DNA from 4 places in the Paenibacillus roseipurpureus genome. Region 4 is predicted to be linked to each of the others. Evidence: riboswitches for the same ligand, from Rfam matches in the RefSeq annotation. Region 4 holds a riboswitch; each other region holds the start of a gene.
What was found. Region 4 has a riboswitch for cyclic di-AMP ahead of MJB10_RS13085 (CAP domain-containing protein). Riboswitches for the same ligand answer to the same signal wherever they lie in the genome.
Positions count from the first base shown of each region.

Region 1: another riboswitch for cyclic di-AMP. It lies ahead of MJB10_RS00935 (ubiquitin-like domain-containing protein); the one in region 4 lies ahead of MJB10_RS13085 (CAP domain-containing protein).
Region 2: another riboswitch for cyclic di-AMP. It lies ahead of MJB10_RS05275 (stalk domain-containing protein); the one in region 4 lies ahead of MJB10_RS13085 (CAP domain-containing protein).
Region 3: another riboswitch for cyclic di-AMP. It lies ahead of MJB10_RS25310 (C40 family peptidase); the one in region 4 lies ahead of MJB10_RS13085 (CAP domain-containing protein).

Region 1 is NZ_CP130319.1:209,441-213,673, reverse strand. Features, by position in the region: gene rsmA (16S rRNA (adenine(1518)-N(6)/adenine(1519)-N(6))-dimethyltransferase RsmA) at 1-382, opposite strand, end outside; gene rnmV (ribonuclease M5) at 423-956, opposite strand; gene MJB10_RS00935 (ubiquitin-like domain-containing protein) at 1,081-2,220, opposite strand; cyclic di-AMP (ydaO/yuaA leader) riboswitch at 2,503-2,697, opposite strand; gene MJB10_RS00930 (ABC transporter ATP-binding protein) at 2,975-3,724, shown strand; gene MJB10_RS00925 (ABC transporter permease) at 3,721-4,233, shown strand, end outside.
Region 2 is NZ_CP130319.1:1,155,464-1,159,696, forward strand. Features, by position in the region: gene MJB10_RS05265 (molybdopterin molybdotransferase MoeA) at 1-720, shown strand, start outside; gene MJB10_RS05270 (YjcZ family sporulation protein) at 782-886, opposite strand; gene MJB10_RS05275 (stalk domain-containing protein) at 1,074-1,874, opposite strand; cyclic di-AMP (ydaO/yuaA leader) riboswitch at 1,879-2,018, opposite strand; gene MJB10_RS05280 (PspA/IM30 family protein) at 2,198-2,851, shown strand; gene liaF (cell wall-active antibiotics response protein LiaF) at 3,019-3,681, shown strand; gene MJB10_RS05290 (sensor histidine kinase) at 3,791-4,233, shown strand, end outside.
Region 3 is NZ_CP130319.1:5,558,837-5,563,069, reverse strand. Features, by position in the region: gene MJB10_RS25315 (hypothetical protein) at 81-341, opposite strand; gene MJB10_RS25310 (C40 family peptidase) at 414-803, opposite strand; cyclic di-AMP (ydaO/yuaA leader) riboswitch at 888-1,026, opposite strand; gene MJB10_RS25305 (hypothetical protein) at 1,194-2,012, opposite strand; gene MJB10_RS25300 (M1 family metallopeptidase) at 2,095-4,089, opposite strand.
Region 4 is NZ_CP130319.1:2,952,909-2,957,141, forward strand. Features, by position in the region: gene MJB10_RS13075 (sensor histidine kinase) at 1-927, opposite strand, end outside; gene MJB10_RS13080 (MOSC domain-containing protein) at 1,048-1,761, opposite strand; gene MJB10_RS13085 (CAP domain-containing protein) at 1,876-2,523, opposite strand; cyclic di-AMP (ydaO/yuaA leader) riboswitch at 2,530-2,661, opposite strand; gene MJB10_RS13090 (NCS2 family permease) at 2,772-4,070, opposite strand; gene MJB10_RS13095 (S9 family peptidase) at 4,214-4,233, opposite strand, start outside.

The DNA of each region.
Region 1 (4,233 bases), 2.7 Mb from region 4:
CCTCGAAGTGCTGCCGGAACAGCTCCGGCAGGTTGGTCTTCAAGATATCCCCATGAATGACAGTGGCATGGGGGTATGGCGCCAGCGTTTCGTCCAGAATGGGCAGCAAACGCTGATCGATCTCGACGGCCAGCACGCGGCCCGCGAGCTTGGCCAGTTGCTGTGTGAGTGCCCCGATGCCAGGGCCGATCTCGAGCGCAGCCTTCGTTGGCCCAAGCTCAGCGGCCGACACGATTTTGCCCAGAATGTTCTGATCAATCAGGAAGTTCTGGCCTAAGCTTTTCTTCAGCACAAGTCCGTTTTTCTTAATAATCTGCTTCGTCTTACTCGGTGTGGCTACATCTTCTGCGGTTACAATGACTTCTTGTCCGTTTGTCGTCATAGAATAGACCTCGTTATCTATAGGTTTTCGTACTCTTGATTCAATTCAAATGCTCGAGGGCCGCCTCGAATTCCTCGCGAGAAATCTGAAACATCGCGCAGCGTTTATAAAATTGCTTGCCATTGCAATAACCGATGCCTAAGGCGTTGCCTACGGCCAAGCGTCGAGCCGCCGCGTCCGGGTGCACGATGAGGCCAGCGGCGATCAGATCTTCCATCGCAAGCTGCGAGACCGCGCCGTCATATTCCGTGCGCAGGTTCTGCAGCGCCTGGCGAATCGTCTCTGGCGTCGCATTCTCGACGCCGATATCACCCTTATACGCAGCTTGCTCCTGTGTAATGAACGCATGCTTGCAGCCTGGCACCTTGGCTGCAACAATCTTGCGGATCCGCTCACCAGCGTGGTCAGGATCCGTGAATATAATAACGCCTCGGCGCTGCTGGGCGAGCGCGATCCGTTTGAGCACGGCTTGCCCGATGGCCGAACCGCCCGTCTCAATCGTATCCGCCTCCACAGCCCGCTTAATGGCAGCTGTATCGTCTTTACCTTCGACAACGATCATCTCTTTAATCATGAACCGTTTTCCTTCCTAGCCCCCAGTACGCAGAAAAAGAAGAGGGGTCTCCTCTTCTTTCGCGCAGGCAGTCGCCAAGCTACGTGTATAGGGTAGTGTTCCCGCCGAAACGAACGTTTACACGTTAGTTCTCTGACGGTTTTTTGGGACCGACAATGTAGACGGTATATCCTTGTTTCGTTCCGAATTTATTGGCATAGCCATGATCTTCGAAATAAACATCGATCATCTGGCCTTTCACGCCGCTGCCGATATCCTCAGCACGACGGAAGCCAAGACCTTCAATGTAGACCCACCAACCCAGTGGAATCACCTTGGGATCAACAGCAATCGTGCGCCCTTCCGTTACAGTCGTCCCTGTATAGGTTTTACCGTAACCGTAAGCACCCTCATCTTTTCCCGTCGATGCTGCGTCCGCTGAATAAGCGGTGAGCTTCACATTCTTAAGAATTTGCTTATAACCGAAGGTGACACCATTCTTAGATACTTCATCCACACTCGGTGAGGAGGCGGAGAGCACAACAACGGGATTCTTCGTGCCAACGGCAACTACTTTGCTAATACTTTCTGTTTGTACTTCTTCACCCACAACTGCTTCCGCGACTAAAACGCCGTCCTCGAAAGTCTTTTCTTTCTTCTTCACCAGTACGCCTTCTTTACCCTCTTGAACGACTTGCTCTTTCCCTTTGAGTAAATTAGCGTCACTCTTCTTCTCTGTCTCGAATGCGATCGGTTCAGAGACTTCCTCCGTCACTTTGGTCACACGTACGATTTTGACTTCATCGCCAGCGCCGAGAGCGGCTGTCGGTTCGGGAGTGATGCGATCGTTCTCCCCAAGTGCAATATTTAAACGTTGCAATGCACTTTCTACCGTTCTTGCAGTTGTGTAAACAGTGGTGGTCTTTCCATCAGCAGTCAATTGAATTGGCGAAGCATGCTCGATGACGATTTTATCGCCGCCCTTGATTTTGGTCGTCAGGGCGCTCGAAATTTCATCGTGTTCACCAATCGTTATGGCTTGTTCATCCAGTAGGCGTTGCAGGACCCATTGCTTCGTGTGCACAATAGTTTCTTGTCCATTCACAACCACGGATACGCTCTTGGTAGCCGTTCCGTACAACAACACCAAAAACATGAAAGTCATTGCGATTGAGATTAGAGCTAGGCTTAAAATCAAACGCAAGTTTTCATGCTTCCATCGCAATGCGAAGGACATGCTGGATGATCGTTTTACATGGGTCTCGCTAAATGAGATACTGCCCACTTCTTCGGTCCTCCTTCAAAGCCTCGCCGCCAGGTTACAGCATGATAAAATTTGACGCGACTAAGGTTTTTAGTTAACTTAACGTGCTCGCCGTCATCGGTGGTACTTACGCCGAATCGGGTCGTCCCCCCCTTTTCACCTCTTCAACATCCTATGAATTCCAGGTCATTTTATGTCATCTGATCTGTGTAGAACCCTGTATGTGGACAAAAAGCCAGCAAGAAGAGGACTCTTCTCGCTGGCTTAGTTTGCATAGTGAAATACAAATAGCACGCACGACAATCGTTACCTCTCTTACGCTTACGAGGTTAGCTGACGGATTCGGACGTGAGAGTCGCCCTACTGAGGCGCAAGCTGCTTGCTTACGTCTCTGATTCACCCCTGATACTCAATCTGCTCACTTGCCAGCGTATGAACGCTAATCAAGCTTGCAGTGGTTCCCCCGTTTCCACATTTGGAACTCAGCGAATGGAAAATTGGCAAATTGGATATTAAGTTATTATGAAAAGTATATTACGCTGTTAATCACAACCTGTAAAGGGATATACACCCGTTAAAAAGGGCTAAATTGCTCAAATTTCGATTATTTTTCAAATATAACCTCATTTTATCTGCATTTCTCTAACTATAACGTACGTATACACCTTTTCTTATACCACTGTGGCTAAAACTAGGTTAAAAATTCAAATTTGTTTATAATGATTCTGGAAGATCTCTATTCGAAAATACCAATAATTTGCTATTTAGGGAGGCAATTGAGATGGGGCCCATCTTGCAAGTAAACGCTTTATTCGGGGGATATTTACCAAACAAACCCGTTCTTCACGATCTCACATTCTCGATTCAACCTGGTGAAATGATGGGATTAATTGGACTCAATGGCGCAGGTAAAAGTACTACAATTAAGAATATTTTGGGATTGCTGCAACCTCAGAAAGGATCCATTCACATCAATGGGTTAACCTTAACGGAGAATCCCATCGCTTATCGTTCTACGTATGCCTATGTCCCAGAAAGCCCTGAGCTCTACGAGGAGTTAACGATCCGTGAACACTTGGAACTGACCGCTATGGCGTACGGTGTATCCAAGGCCGACTTCACCACTAGATCCCAATCGCTGTTAGCGCAATTTCAGATGGGAGACAAGCTTAACAGCTTCGCCAGCCACCTTTCCAAAGGGATGAAGCAGAAGGTGATGATCATGAATGCTTTCTTAATCGAGCCCTCCCTATACATCATCGACGAGCCTTTTCTCGGATTGGATCCTCTCGCGATCCGCTCTTTACTCGACCTCATGGTCCATATGAAGCGAAAGGGCGCATCCTTTCTCATTTCTTCGCACATTTTGTCTACAATTGAGAAATATTGCGATAACTATGTCGTACTTCACAAAGGGCATCGGGTCGCACAGGGTGATTTAGTCGAATTGCGCGCACAAACAGTGCTGCCTCATGCGTCATTAGACGACATCTTCTACAAGCTCGTGCAAGGAGATCCGCAATGAACCCTTCAGAGGATACTACATATGCATTGAATACACAGGCCTTATGGAGGCAGAGATTTAATTATTATTGGAAGGAATCCATGGGCTATTGGCAGTACGCCGCACGGAGCAACTTTATCGGCTTCTTGTTGTTTCTTGTCATTGTTTCTTCCTATTATTATGCAAAAACATTACAGCATCTTCCGACAGATTATCCGTACCTATGGATCGTGCTTCTCGTGCTCACGCCTTCCCTATCTGCCAGCTCCATACGAACATTAACTCGCAGTGCAGACCGCATGTTTCTATTACGTATCGAGCATGAAATGGGCATCTATTTTAGAAGCAGTTTCCTGTATAGCTATCTCATGCAGAGTGTTTGGCTTCTACTAGCTTGGGTGGCCGTGGCACCGCTGTATTACCACTGTTTAGGCTCTAAGGCACAACCTTTTCTATTGATGCTCATCCTGTTTCTTCTATTAAAAATAGTTCACCTATCCGCCAGTTGGCAAGAAGGTAGATTCGTCTCT
Region 2 (4,233 bases), 1.8 Mb from region 4:
ACATTTGGCTTCTCGGAGGTCTCGGTATTTTGCAAACCGACGGTTGCTATTTTTTCAACGGGATCTGAGTTGCTACAGGTTGAGCAGCGTTTGCAGCCTGGTAAAATCCGCAATAGCAACAGCTATATGCTAGCGGCACAAGTGGAAGCCGCTGGCGGCTCGGCCCAAATTATGCCTGTGCTCAGTGACGATCCGCGCCACGTTCAGGCGGCTTTGGAAGCCATTCTACCTGATGTCGATCTCGTTCTTACGTCTGGCGGTGTTTCGGTAGGGGATTATGATGTGTTGGTGGATCTGTTCGGCCATTTCGAGGGCAAATTGTTGTTCAATAAAGTTGCCATGCGGCCTGGAACACCAACGAGTGCAGCTGTATGGAAAGGGAAGCTGCTTCTCGCACTATCAGGCAATCCTGGGGCATCCTTCGTCGGATTTGAGTTATTCGCCAAGCCGCTAATGAAAGCTATGATGGGCAGTCAGCAGCCCGTTGGTGAAGCGCACACCGCCTTTCTGGATGTGCCCTATGATAAGCCTTCGGCTTACCCGCGGTATATTCGCGGAACTACGCGCCTGGAGGCAGGAACCGTATGGGTTCGCCCAGCGGGGATTGATAAGTCGAGTATTATGGTATCCATTAAGGATGCGGATTGCTTGATTTGTCTGCCCGCGGGAGGAAGTGGGTATGCGCGAGGCGATCGTGTGCAAGTATGGGCAACGAAATAAATTATAAATAAAAAGACAAGACCCACTCAGACTGAGTGGGTCTTGTTTTCTTAGCTTTCGCTTAGAAGAAAGTAGCAAGAATAATAACAAGCAACACATAAAGAACTAGAATAACGCCAACTGAGTTCCCGTAACCAGGTGTTCCACAACCTGCAACATATGACATGGTATCGCCTCCGCTTTCTAGTGATGTAGGTTAAACACTATACAGCATATGTCTACGGGATAGGAGTTGATTGGACGAATGCCCTGATGGCTGATCGCGTTTTGCCGTTCTTATAAGCAAAAGCCGCCCATCACGTAGATAACGCTACCTGTGGGCGACTTTTGTTTGCTGAATCTGTTTCAGCTCATTATGAAATTCTGTACACTTTAATTTTCTGAATGCCGAAGCTGCGTAAGGATTGTTTCGAACCAGGAATATAGATATCGAGTCGATTTCCTTTAATGGCACTGCCCGTATCAGACGCAGTCACATACATACCGCCTGTTGGAAGTCCATCAAACGAATATCCCTCGATATACAATTTCGAGCCTAGCGGAATAACGGATGGGTCTACAGCTACTGTACCGAGTGCAAGGGGGTTGCCCATATAGTCGAGCGCGCCGTAACCACCATTCTCAGAAGGATCTGCCGAATAAGCTGTGGATTCAAATACTTGATAATCAGGCGCATGATAAGCGCCATCTTTACTAAGAATAGCTAGATTGCTGTTGGCATCCCAATGTACGGGAATACCTGCGGCACTGGAAAGAAAGCGAAGCGGGACGTATACGCGACCATTCTGGAATTGTGAAGCAGTGTCCAGAACGACGGTAGAGTTATCAATGCTGGCTTCTTTTTGCCCAGAGACGAGTGTAATCGTATGTTGGTTGTTGCTCAGTGTGACTTTGATTTCAGTTCCATCTTTTTGCCAATCCACGGAGTAGCCTAATTTCTCGGTTACGAAACGAAGCGGCACTTGTGTGGAATGATTGCCATCCAGAAATGGCTGTGCATCCGGGAAATGAATCAGGTCATCGTTGACTTGCACTTTCACGTCCATCTTGGCTTGGGCTGCGTGCGCCTGCGTTGTAAATGGGGAAAGAAAGCCACCTGCCAATACTGCTAAGGAAACAGCAAGGCTTGTTAACCCTTTAGTAAGTTTATTCAATTGGTAATCCTCCTTCTTGAGCCTTCGAGGTTAGTTGACGGGTTCGGGAAGAAGGTTCTCCCTAGTCTGCTCTGATTAGAAGCAAATATTCACCCCAAGTATTTCGTCCCCCGTACCAGTGCTTGATTTGGGCACCAGACTCGGCTTCAAATATAGTATCATCGTGAGCGGCTCGGAACAATGACCAAATATTGGGGCCTTCCTGACATACTGGACTTAGGTCTAGGTTCAAAAACAGTCGGGGGTCGGTTTTGACGTTGGCGTAAGTGCGTTACGATATAGCTATGATGGAGTGAGAGACGATGTAGAGGGAGTGAATGAATATGACGAAGAATCAGGACCGTGAATGGGATTTGCAACATATAGGTGATCAAATTGGCAAAATGGCGGAGACGGTCTGGCAGGAGACCATCGGCAAGGCAGGTGCCGCGCGCAGCGGCACAATTGAGGAGCTGGAAGCGCGCTACGAGGAAGCGTTGCAGGCCACGATCGCGCTACGCAGCCACATCGCGCGCGCAGAGGAAATGGCGCAGCTGCGCGGCGAGCAGGCCGAGCTGGCGATGCGCGCCGGCGAAGAAGACCTGGCGCGGCTCGCGCTGCAAGAGAAGCTTCGCGAGGAAGCCGCGAGCGAGCACTACCGCGCGCAGTACGCGAGCAGCCAGGACCTGTGCCTGGCGCTCGCAGAGCAGCTGCGCGGGCTGCGTGCGGGGCACGCAGCCGAAGAGGTGCAGCCGCGCGGCGGGCTGCACGGCAAAGAGGCTCGCGACACGTGGCGCGAGCTTGAAGTGACCGGCCGCGAGCTCGGCCGGGAGGCGCTCCAGGGGCTTCGCTTAGCGGGCCGCCTGTCGCGCGAGACGCTGAAGGAAGCCAGCGGCAATCTTCAGCATGAGTTTCGCGCGCTGCGCAGTAAGTTGCAGCACGAGTGGCAGCAGGAGCAGCGCAGCCGTGAAGAGCGGGACCCGCGCCGCCAGAAGTAAGCTTATATTTTTGGATAAACACTACCGTCCAACAGGACGGTGTAGTCGTTTTTTATAAGCCAAAGCCTTGCCGGATAAGGATTTGCTTCTTGGAGGTCGTCCATTCTTATGGTATGCTAGGAAACGTATGCAAGAAACGAAATGGGCAGCCAGAGGAGGTGCAGCAAATGGGAGAAGACATGAAGAATAACCGCGCACGCAACACAGCGCTTGTGCTGATCGGCGCCGGTGTTTTTTTGCTTCTTGATCGAACTGTAGGCTTTTTTCCCATTCTGGCCGTTATCCTCATCTTGCTGGGCATTCATCGCGTTCGTTCACGCAAGGAGCGCAAAGGATATGTGCTGATGGGGATTGGCGCCGTCATTTTATTCGGGGATCATCTCACGATTGTCATTGCGGTTGTGTTGATTTCACTCGGTTTGTTTTTCATACGATCCAAGCAGGTTCATAAGGATGACACCTATATTCAAAAGCAAAAGCTTGTAGATAGTGTGCGTCTTGGCCGCGAGCCTTGGATTATGAGAAACACATCGACGTGGTATTTGGTGGGGGAAACGTATATCGACCTCTCACTGGCGATCTTGGAGCAAAAGGAAACGACCGTTATTTTGCAAGGTATCGTGGGGGATATTGATATCAAGGTGCCGGATGACATCGGTGTTTCGGTTACAGCTTCCATCATGTTCGGACAGCTTCATATCGCCGACCAACGAGAAGCGGGTGTCATGAATAAAGTGGTCTGGCAATCAGATAATTATGTGCATAGTGACCATAAAGTGAAACTTGTGCTCTCCTTTATCGTAGGAGATATCAAGGTCAAAGTTCTGTAACGATGGATAAACGAGACCGTTCCTCACTTGACAATTCTCCTTGCTTCGCAAAGATGAATTGCCATATCACGGACAGTCTTGCCGTTTATTTCAAGGGGTTCTTCACCAGGTGGACGGCTATAAACGACGGTTAACGAATATGATATGGCGCAGTATGGGCGAGTCGATCCTGTTTGGCTTCGCGATACTAGGCGCTATTCTTTATTTTTTGAAATCTAGGGACTTACTGGTTCCTTTTACTTCCTGGCAAGAAGGGATCAAGCTCTCTTTCTTGGCACTCCTGATTCTTGGAGTCATTGGTGCCTTCTTTGGTTATTGGAATAGCTCCAGAATCACACGCAGGCTGGAACCAATGATGGAGACGATGATTTTATTGGAAAAGGGTACGTTCGCACGAGGCGATTTTGTGAACGGAGAAGATGAGATCGGCCGTCTAGGCGAGCAATTAGGCCGCATCATGAAGCGTTGGGAGGAGCAGGTGACTTCGCTGCAACGTCTGTCTAACCACAATGTCGAGCTCACTGAGAAAGCGAAGCTGTCTGCGGTTATTGA
Region 3 (4,233 bases), 2.6 Mb from region 4:
GGACGGCTAACATGGTGTGTCAAGTTATAACTTTTGGAAGGTATCAGGAGCATCCCGCACTGCCCCATCTGCACCTCAAGCTATTCATCCAGCACGATGCCATTCATCGCCACATGGGCGGGGAACATGTCCATGCCATCTGGCTGCTCTTGCTCAGGCACCCAGTTGTCGGTTTCCCAAATCTTCGACATTTTCAGCGCTCGGCTGCAATGCACCCAGCATTCCTGCACTTCGACGCCAACAGCGGCGATGGGGGACTTGCCGTTCAATTGCATACTGGCTAGCAATTTCTCATTCACCTTTTTCTCCACAGCAGGGTGGGGTGCTCCGCTGAACGGCATGCACAAATGAATAAAGCCCGTAAGGCTACTCCTGGGAGTAAGCTTAAGGGCTTCATTCCTGTGATGAGAAGATTAATTGGATTCAGCAGTTAGTTGGTTGTAGATATCATCCCACAGAACTCGTCTGGCTGACACATACCGCTTCGCGTAGTAGGATTCGCTCAACTTATTCTTAACAACACCTTGGTTTGTGGCGGAGTGAACGAATTCACCATTGCCCAGGTACATCCCTACGTGAGAGATACCGCTGCCATCCGTGTTGAAAAATACGAGATCGCCCTTACGAAGTTCACTTTTGTCGATCCAGTAGCCTTCTTTGTTTTGGGATTTAGAGCTGTGCGGAATGTCGATGCCGAACTCGCTGAATAGGTAGGACGTGAACCCAGAGCAATCAAACCCTTTGGTTGTTGTGCCAGCCCATTTGTACGGAGTTCCCATGAGGTCATCGACGGCGCTGTCCATGGTGGACGACGCGAAAACGCTTCCTACACTCACACTCAAAAACAAAACAAGACTAAAAACAAGAGTAACAACGTTCTTCAACTGCTTGTCTCCTTCCGGTGCCTACGAGGTTAGCTGGAGGGTTCGGTTGAAGGTTCCCTATGATCCCTGTCTTGCAAGATCAATTCACCCGGAGTGGTTCCCCCGTTTCCCCATAAACTGAGGAATTCGGCATGAAATATTTGGTTTTTTGATGCTAGATCATGTAATTCGTCATAAACAAAGAAAATCCTCTTTTTGTTTGGCAAAATAGGCGAAAAAAAAGCCCAATTGTTCGGAAAACAGACAAAAAAAAGCCCCTTTCTTTGGCGAAAGGGACTTTATTGTACAAATAGACGAATTTGCTGGATGTTAATTGGATATTTTGGCAGAAAGTAGCTGATATTGGGAGGTGATGCTCCAGATTTGGATGAAAATGTGGAACAGCGGATACAGCTGATAAATGAGCAGCGCGACTAGTCCAGCCCACACATAAGTCGCCGTTACCGTGACGCCCGCCAGAAGTCCTGAGATGAGAAGTAAGGAAACGGCAAGTCCGATAATGGGGATCGAATGTCGGAAAAAGGAAATGACTGTCGAAAGGACGCCAAGCTCAGCTGCAAGCGCAAATTGGATATACATGAACAGCAGCTGCAAGAGAAAGCCATACATCATAAAGCCGAGAATCCAAGGCAGCAAGTTCAGCGCCAGCTGTTCATAGGAAGAGCTGTGGGCTAGAATCCATTTGGCCTTAGGGAAAAGCCAGATCAACGGCAGCAGTGTCAGCACGATGCGGATCAGATACACGAATAAGAAGGGAAGCACGAGCTTTTTCATGCCACGAAAGAAGCGATAGCCGGCATTCTGCTCGGTGTGCGTCAGCGAATAATAGACACCGCCATTCAGGAGGGGGGTGAGCAGCATACGCACGCATAGCAGGAACGCCAGCCATCCTAGGTAGGAGTGGCTAAGATCCGTTTTTAATAACTGAAATTGACCTTCAGCTAAGAAAAGCTGCAGTGCTTGCTTAGGCTGCTCGCTGCCCGGAAAGCGATGCATGAGGGGGACGAGGACGCCCTGAATCCCCTTATACAGAAGCACCCCCCAGCCCATTTGGTACAGGAAAAGCATGATCGTGGCAAAAGGCTGTTGCATCGCTGCCCTGAAGCCGGATTTGATATAGGTTGCCAACGAGGTCCCTCCTCAAAGTTTTCTTTAGAAAACTGGCTTCGTAAGCGGGCTCAGAGTTTGTCGTACTTCATGAGCTGCGCGCTTACCAGGCGACTGAGCCGAACAGAGCTTGCAGGAACTGGGCGAGGCCGAGATTCCACCGTATTTGCCATTTCGTATTTAACTCCGTTTGATAAAAGTTGTTGATATGCTTATTCTCCAGCACGAGCGTATAGGTTGGATCGATCCGCACCCAGTCGACGGGGGAGGCGTTCGTAAATTTGAATTCGATGGAGCTGTCTTTGCCATCCCATGTTTTATCCAGCGACGTCCCATCAGCAAAATGGAACTGAATCGGCACTTCTGGTGAATTGCCGCCATGTTTCACAATGCGGACGGTACTTTCGTACGTCTCGGAGCCCTTACTGCCTTGAGGCTTGATCTGCACGCTTTCAACCGAATAATCCATCATCCTATCGCCATACACATATTGGTTGAAGAAATCATCCCACTTCGTCTTGCTGACATCCTCCACAACTTGCTGAAAATCCTTCGTAGACGGATGCTTGAACTGCCACCGCTGGAAGTAGGTTTTCATGATGCGGTCCATGACTTTGGTGCCCACTTGCTGCTCAATCGCCTTTAGTACAAGCTTGCCGCGCGTATACACATTTTCAGCGTACTGCTCATGCCCGGTATAGGCCCATGCGTCTTTGCGCAGCGCATTCGGTGAGGTAATGTAGCTGGATTCAACGGCTAAATTCGGCTTATCGCCATACTCCGCTTCCATCACCTTGTCCTCGGCATAAGATGTAAAGCCTTCATCGAGCCACGCTTCTTCGAATTCATTGCTGGCCACGAGTCCGTAGAAAAATTGATGGCCAATTTCGTGGACGACGACACGCTCGAGTTCCAGATCTGGATCTTTGTCGGATGCTCCCCAAGCCGTTACTAATGTGGGATACTCCATCCCGCCAGCGCCATTCCCGCCGGCAGGAGGCACGACAATGGAAAGGGTCGAGTACGGATACGTTCCGTACCACTGGCTGTAGCGCGCTAGCGCTTTTTTGGCAGCGTACATATAGCGATCCTTCAAGTCTTGATGGTTCGGATCGAGATATAGCTTAATCTTAACTCCTGGCACTTGCGGCGCCGAGAAAGGTTCCTCGACATAGACGAAATGGGGGGAGGCGGACCAAGCGAAATCATGGACATCTTCCGCATAAAATTGGTACGTCTTCATACCCTTATCGGTCACAGCTGGCTTCACTGGGAAGCCAGTAGCGGCTACCGTGTAATTGGCGGGCACTTGAATTTTCACATCATACATCCCGAAGTCGGCATAGAACTCCGAATTCCCATGATATTGATGGAGGTCCCAACCAGGCTCGGTCCGGCCGCGCGTACCTTTGCGCTCGTAGGCCGCAACTTTCGGAAACCATTGCCCTGCCATGACGAAGTCGTCCACATAACCCATCCGGGCAAAGGCAACGGGCAGCTTCACCAGGAATTCGGTTCGGATCGTAACGCGTTCCCCAGGACCGACGGGTTTCGTGAGTGGAATTTTGAGTAACGTATGGTCGTCCTTATTGCCGTCATCTGGCTGTACGAACGTCATCCGTTTGGTGAGGTCATTGCCTTCATCGGATTTTACAGATAACAGCTCCATGCTGCCGCCGCTGTCAGCTTTGGCTTCGTCCTCGCGCAGCTTGCCGCCCGATTCCCGCATGAACGTCGTTTTCTTCGAGGCGAACGCATTCGGGTAGAGATGAAAATAGATGTCATTCACAGGTACAGACCCTGGATTTTCCCATGTGAGGGTTTGCTGTCCTTGGAGCTGCTGTGTTTCAGGAATGTAAGTAACGTTCATGTGATATTCAGCAATGCGATAGCTAAGCGGTGTTGATGTTTCTACGGGGTTCCCGCTATCGGCAGACCGCATGTCCGGTGACTTCGCCAAAGGAACCTCTTTGGAAACGACGGGAACAATCCCTCGTGGTGTGGAAGGGAGCAACGTGTCCGTTATAAACACGGCGCCGGCAGCCAGCAGCATGACGGCAATCCACTGTACTTTGCGGCTATTGAATAGATTAATCATGAGATTCACCCCGCCTAAACAAGCATCTACAGCATGTATATGTAGACAACCTAGGGAATATTTCTGCGGGATAAAGAAATCTCGGAAATAGGCGATGTAAGCCCCCGCCTCTTGTTCTGCTGAATGACTTTCGCTACAATAATA
Region 4 (4,233 bases):
TCGGGTGTACTTCAAATTCGATGTATCAATCGGTGTAACACTCTTTAGAATGGATTTCCCGCCCACGGTAACCGTGTAGAAAATCGTAGATTTTGTTTCAAGCGCTTCTTTTATTTTGGACTCTTCCGACTCATCGCGGTAAGTATAAGAGCCATTCTCAACTACGCGATCCGAATACCAAGAGACCCTATTGTTAGGTAAGGGGCCCTTTTGGAAAAGCTTTTCCGGATTGAGCACGGCGATCTCTAGCAGATTTTCATCTTGGGTTCTCATCATATCTTGAATACTCACATCCACACCGACTTTAGCTCGGAAATGAGTCAAAGAGTCCGTCACATTCACAAATGGATTAATGATGTAGTTCGTTGTCCCATCATAATATTCTCCCCATTTTCGAATGCTGGAACCGTCAGTTGAAGCTGTACTAATCGGACCACTCCAATAATTCTCAAGTGTCAAGCCAATTCCTACATCGACAGGCTTCCTATCCGTGAGTTGCAAATGTGCCAAATATACGTTACCCCACGTCTTGGAACTTGCATTGATTTCCTTCGGATCGGAGGAACGAACACCGACGAAATCATCGCCTCGTCGTTCGAATAAGGTGATGCCCTCCAAATTCAGCAATTTAGCCAAGTTTTCTAGCTGCTCATTCGTGACATTGTGAAAGTCTGCATCCAATGACTGCTTGATCGCGATAGAAGTTGATCGCAAATCTCGCGCCAGCATCTCATCAAAGACGGCTTCACTTTCACTCTGATTGACAATTTTTGAAGCAATAGTCGACGTATAAATGTTAATTTTCTCTTTCTGATGGGAGACCAGAAGCGATTTGGAATGTTGATAGTAGGTAATATTCAGGCCGATTATGGCGATGAGAAAAATTAGTATCGTTTTGAACGGGAATTTATCTAATGATGCAAACATATGTAATGTAACTCCCTCGGCAATCTTGATGTCCTTCTATTATAGTAGAATTTTGTCGAAATTTGCACATGAATCTACTAGGGAAGATTTGGAACCCTATATTCGATGAGAATTATGATCTTACTTAACAATTACGGCGTCACCAAGCTGAATGCGACCTGGTTGAATTACAGATGCGTACACACCAAAGTGTAAATCAAAGGACTCATTGACATGTCTCAATACAGCTGGATCCTTCTCTAACGTCGTAGGGTCCACTGTAATCATGACACAACGTTCGCAATAACTGTCAACTTGAAAGATGACTTCTCCGATCGAAAGCTGCTTGCCAATCCAGTCGCCTTCTTGTACGGATTCATCGTTGACCTTCACAACGAAATTACCGCGAAATCTACGCTGGTCCAAATCTTTTTGGCATGCAGCCTCTAGCTTACGCAAACTTGCATCCGTGACAAGTAGAATACTGGCGCCATCAACCGATAATAAATGTGGATGCTCGGGATGAGCTTCCTTTAACCGTGACATGGTGATTGGCGTAGTTGTTAGGCTTTGTATTTCGGATAGCAACGCTTCGTTCCATCCGAATGTTTGGCCGTTGGCCGATGTTACTTGAATCTCGCCGTCCTGAAAGCTAGCCTGATAGGTTAACATTTTCGGAATATTCCGAGCGGTAACATACCGCGACCATCCCGATTTCGTCGTATCATAGAAAGTGCCATGACGATCACCTAACATGCCATAAGGTTCAATCTGACATTCGGATAAGCGTTCCCCAGCAAAAGATTTAATGGGATAACGGTTGATTTCTGTAATATGACCAACGATTGAATGCATAAGATTGAGCTCCTCCCGATCGCTAAAATTGCTTCAGCTTATTGTATCATGTTTAAAAAGCAAAAAAACCAGTGAACGTCGGAAACGTTACTGGTTTCTTCATCTTGCCTATTTTTACGTACTAATAAACTCTTGGACCCACTCGCCATTATAATAAGCGACACCAATTTGTGTGTAATTCGGACTTAGAATGTTTTGACGATGGCCAGCACTGTTCATCCATGCCGTCATGACGGCTGCTGGCGTTTGTTGACCCTTGGCAATGTTCTCGCCTGCGTACGAATAGCTAATCTCGTAACGGTTCATCATATCAAATGGGGAGCCATACGTCGGCGACGTGTGATCGAAATAGCCATTGTTGTACATATCTTTGGCCTTGTCCAACGCCATGGTTGTGAGGGCGCTATTAACGGTTAACGCTTTGAGCCCAGCTTTCGCTCTCTCCTGATTCACTAACGTCACCACTTGACTGGCAAACGTAGATTGCGAAGGCGTCGTCACTGTGTTGGATCCAGTCCCTGTCCCTGCCGTTTTGCTCGGAATAGTGACGTGCATACCCGACCAAATCATATTGGGGTTGGCGATCTGCGGGTTTGCTTTAATCAGTTCCGTCAGACTTACACCATATTTCTTAGAAATTAACCACATCGTATCATTCTCTGATACTGTATGTGTTGCAGTCGCGGCCATTGCCGCGTTAGCTCCGACAAGTAAACTCAAACTAAGTGCACCTGTTGCTGCCCATTTCATGTAACGCTTCATGTTGAAACCTCTCCTTTTTACGGCCTGCGAGGTTAGCTGTCGGATTCGGGTCAAAGAGTAATCACCCGGCCGCAGAAGCGGCTTCACCCCAAAGTTGGGTCCCCCGTGTTTCCTATGAAACTTCGGCCTTTATGTTGTTTGTGACCCGTTTGGGTCTTACAAAGTGTAACATGAGAGACGGTTTCAAACATGGCTCAAAATATGCCAATACGTCGCAAGTCAGGCACCATAAGGGTTTATGGATCGGCTTAATGAGTGAAAAACACGATCTGAACGAAAAATAAGACCGCAAATAAATAGAAAATGGGATGCACATCCCGACGCTTGCCTCTAACCACTTTGAGAATCGGATACACGATAAAACCAATCCCGATCCCCGTTGCGATACTATAGGTAAGTGGCATTAAGACCACAATGAGAAATGCGGGAAACGCTTCCTCCAGGTCATGCCACTCAATTTTGCGAAGCACATTCATCATGAGAAATCCAACTATGATTAACGTCGGCGCTGTTATCGCGGGAATGCTGGCAAGCACGGCAACAATTGGGGAAAATAACAAAGTTAGCGCAAGCAGCACACTAACGACCACGGCTGTCAAACCCGTTCTGCCTCCAACAGCGACACCTGAGCTGGATTCAATATAGGCTGACGTTGGACTTGTCCCTAGCAGTGCACCTGTTGTTGTCCCTACTGCATCGGCTAATAATGCCCCGCGCGAACGCGGAAATTTGTTGCCTTGCAGCAACCCAGCTTGCTCAGCTACCCCTAACATCGTCCCTGTCGTGTCGAAAAGGGTAATCAATAAGAATGTGAAAATGACCGTGTACATACTCCCTGTGAAGATATCGCTTAGATTAAGCTTAAAAGCTGTTGCCGATAGCCCAGAAGGCGCTGCAAGGATAGCATCAGGCATCGTCAGCAAACCCATCATCCAAGCGATCACTGCGGTAATTAACATGCCGAAAAACAAATAGCCACGAACTTTATAAGCTAATAAAATGAGGGAAACGATCAATCCGATTAAGGTCACAGCTGTCATCGGTACTCTCAAATCTCCCAACGTCAGCAAGGTTGCTGGAGAGGCGACGATGATTTTCGCATTTTGCAGGCCGATGAAGGTGATAAAAAGCCCAATACCAGCCGTGATGGCATGCTTCAAACTGGCTGGAATAGCGTCAAGCAAGACGTAGCGGAACGATGTCAACGACAGAATGATAAATAAGATTCCTTCAATGAAGACAGCCCCTAAAGCTACTTGCCAATCAACTCCCCCGCCGCCAACAACTGTAAAAGCAAAATAAGCGTTTAGCCCCATGCCAGGCGCGATAACGATCGGATAGTTTGCAAAAAGACCCATAATCAATGTAGCTATTATGCTCGCCAGCACCGTTGCCATAAACACGCCGTGAAAATCCATCCCTGTTGTACTCAATATGCCTGGATTCACAATAACGATATAGACCATCGTCAGAAATGTGGTCACTCCCGCGATAATTTCAGTCGAAATGCTCGTACCTCGTTCTTTCAATTTAAACAAACGCTCCATGCAGGCGCCTCCTGAGAATGAGATACGTTTATTCTCCCCAATATTTGGATTGTTAGTCAGCAAAACACCTCCTATCATGCACTAGCGCATTCATAAAAAGAATGCCGCTAGCTCCGATAACAGGAGGTGTTCGTCTCACCTATTTAGTTCGCCGTTTCTGTGC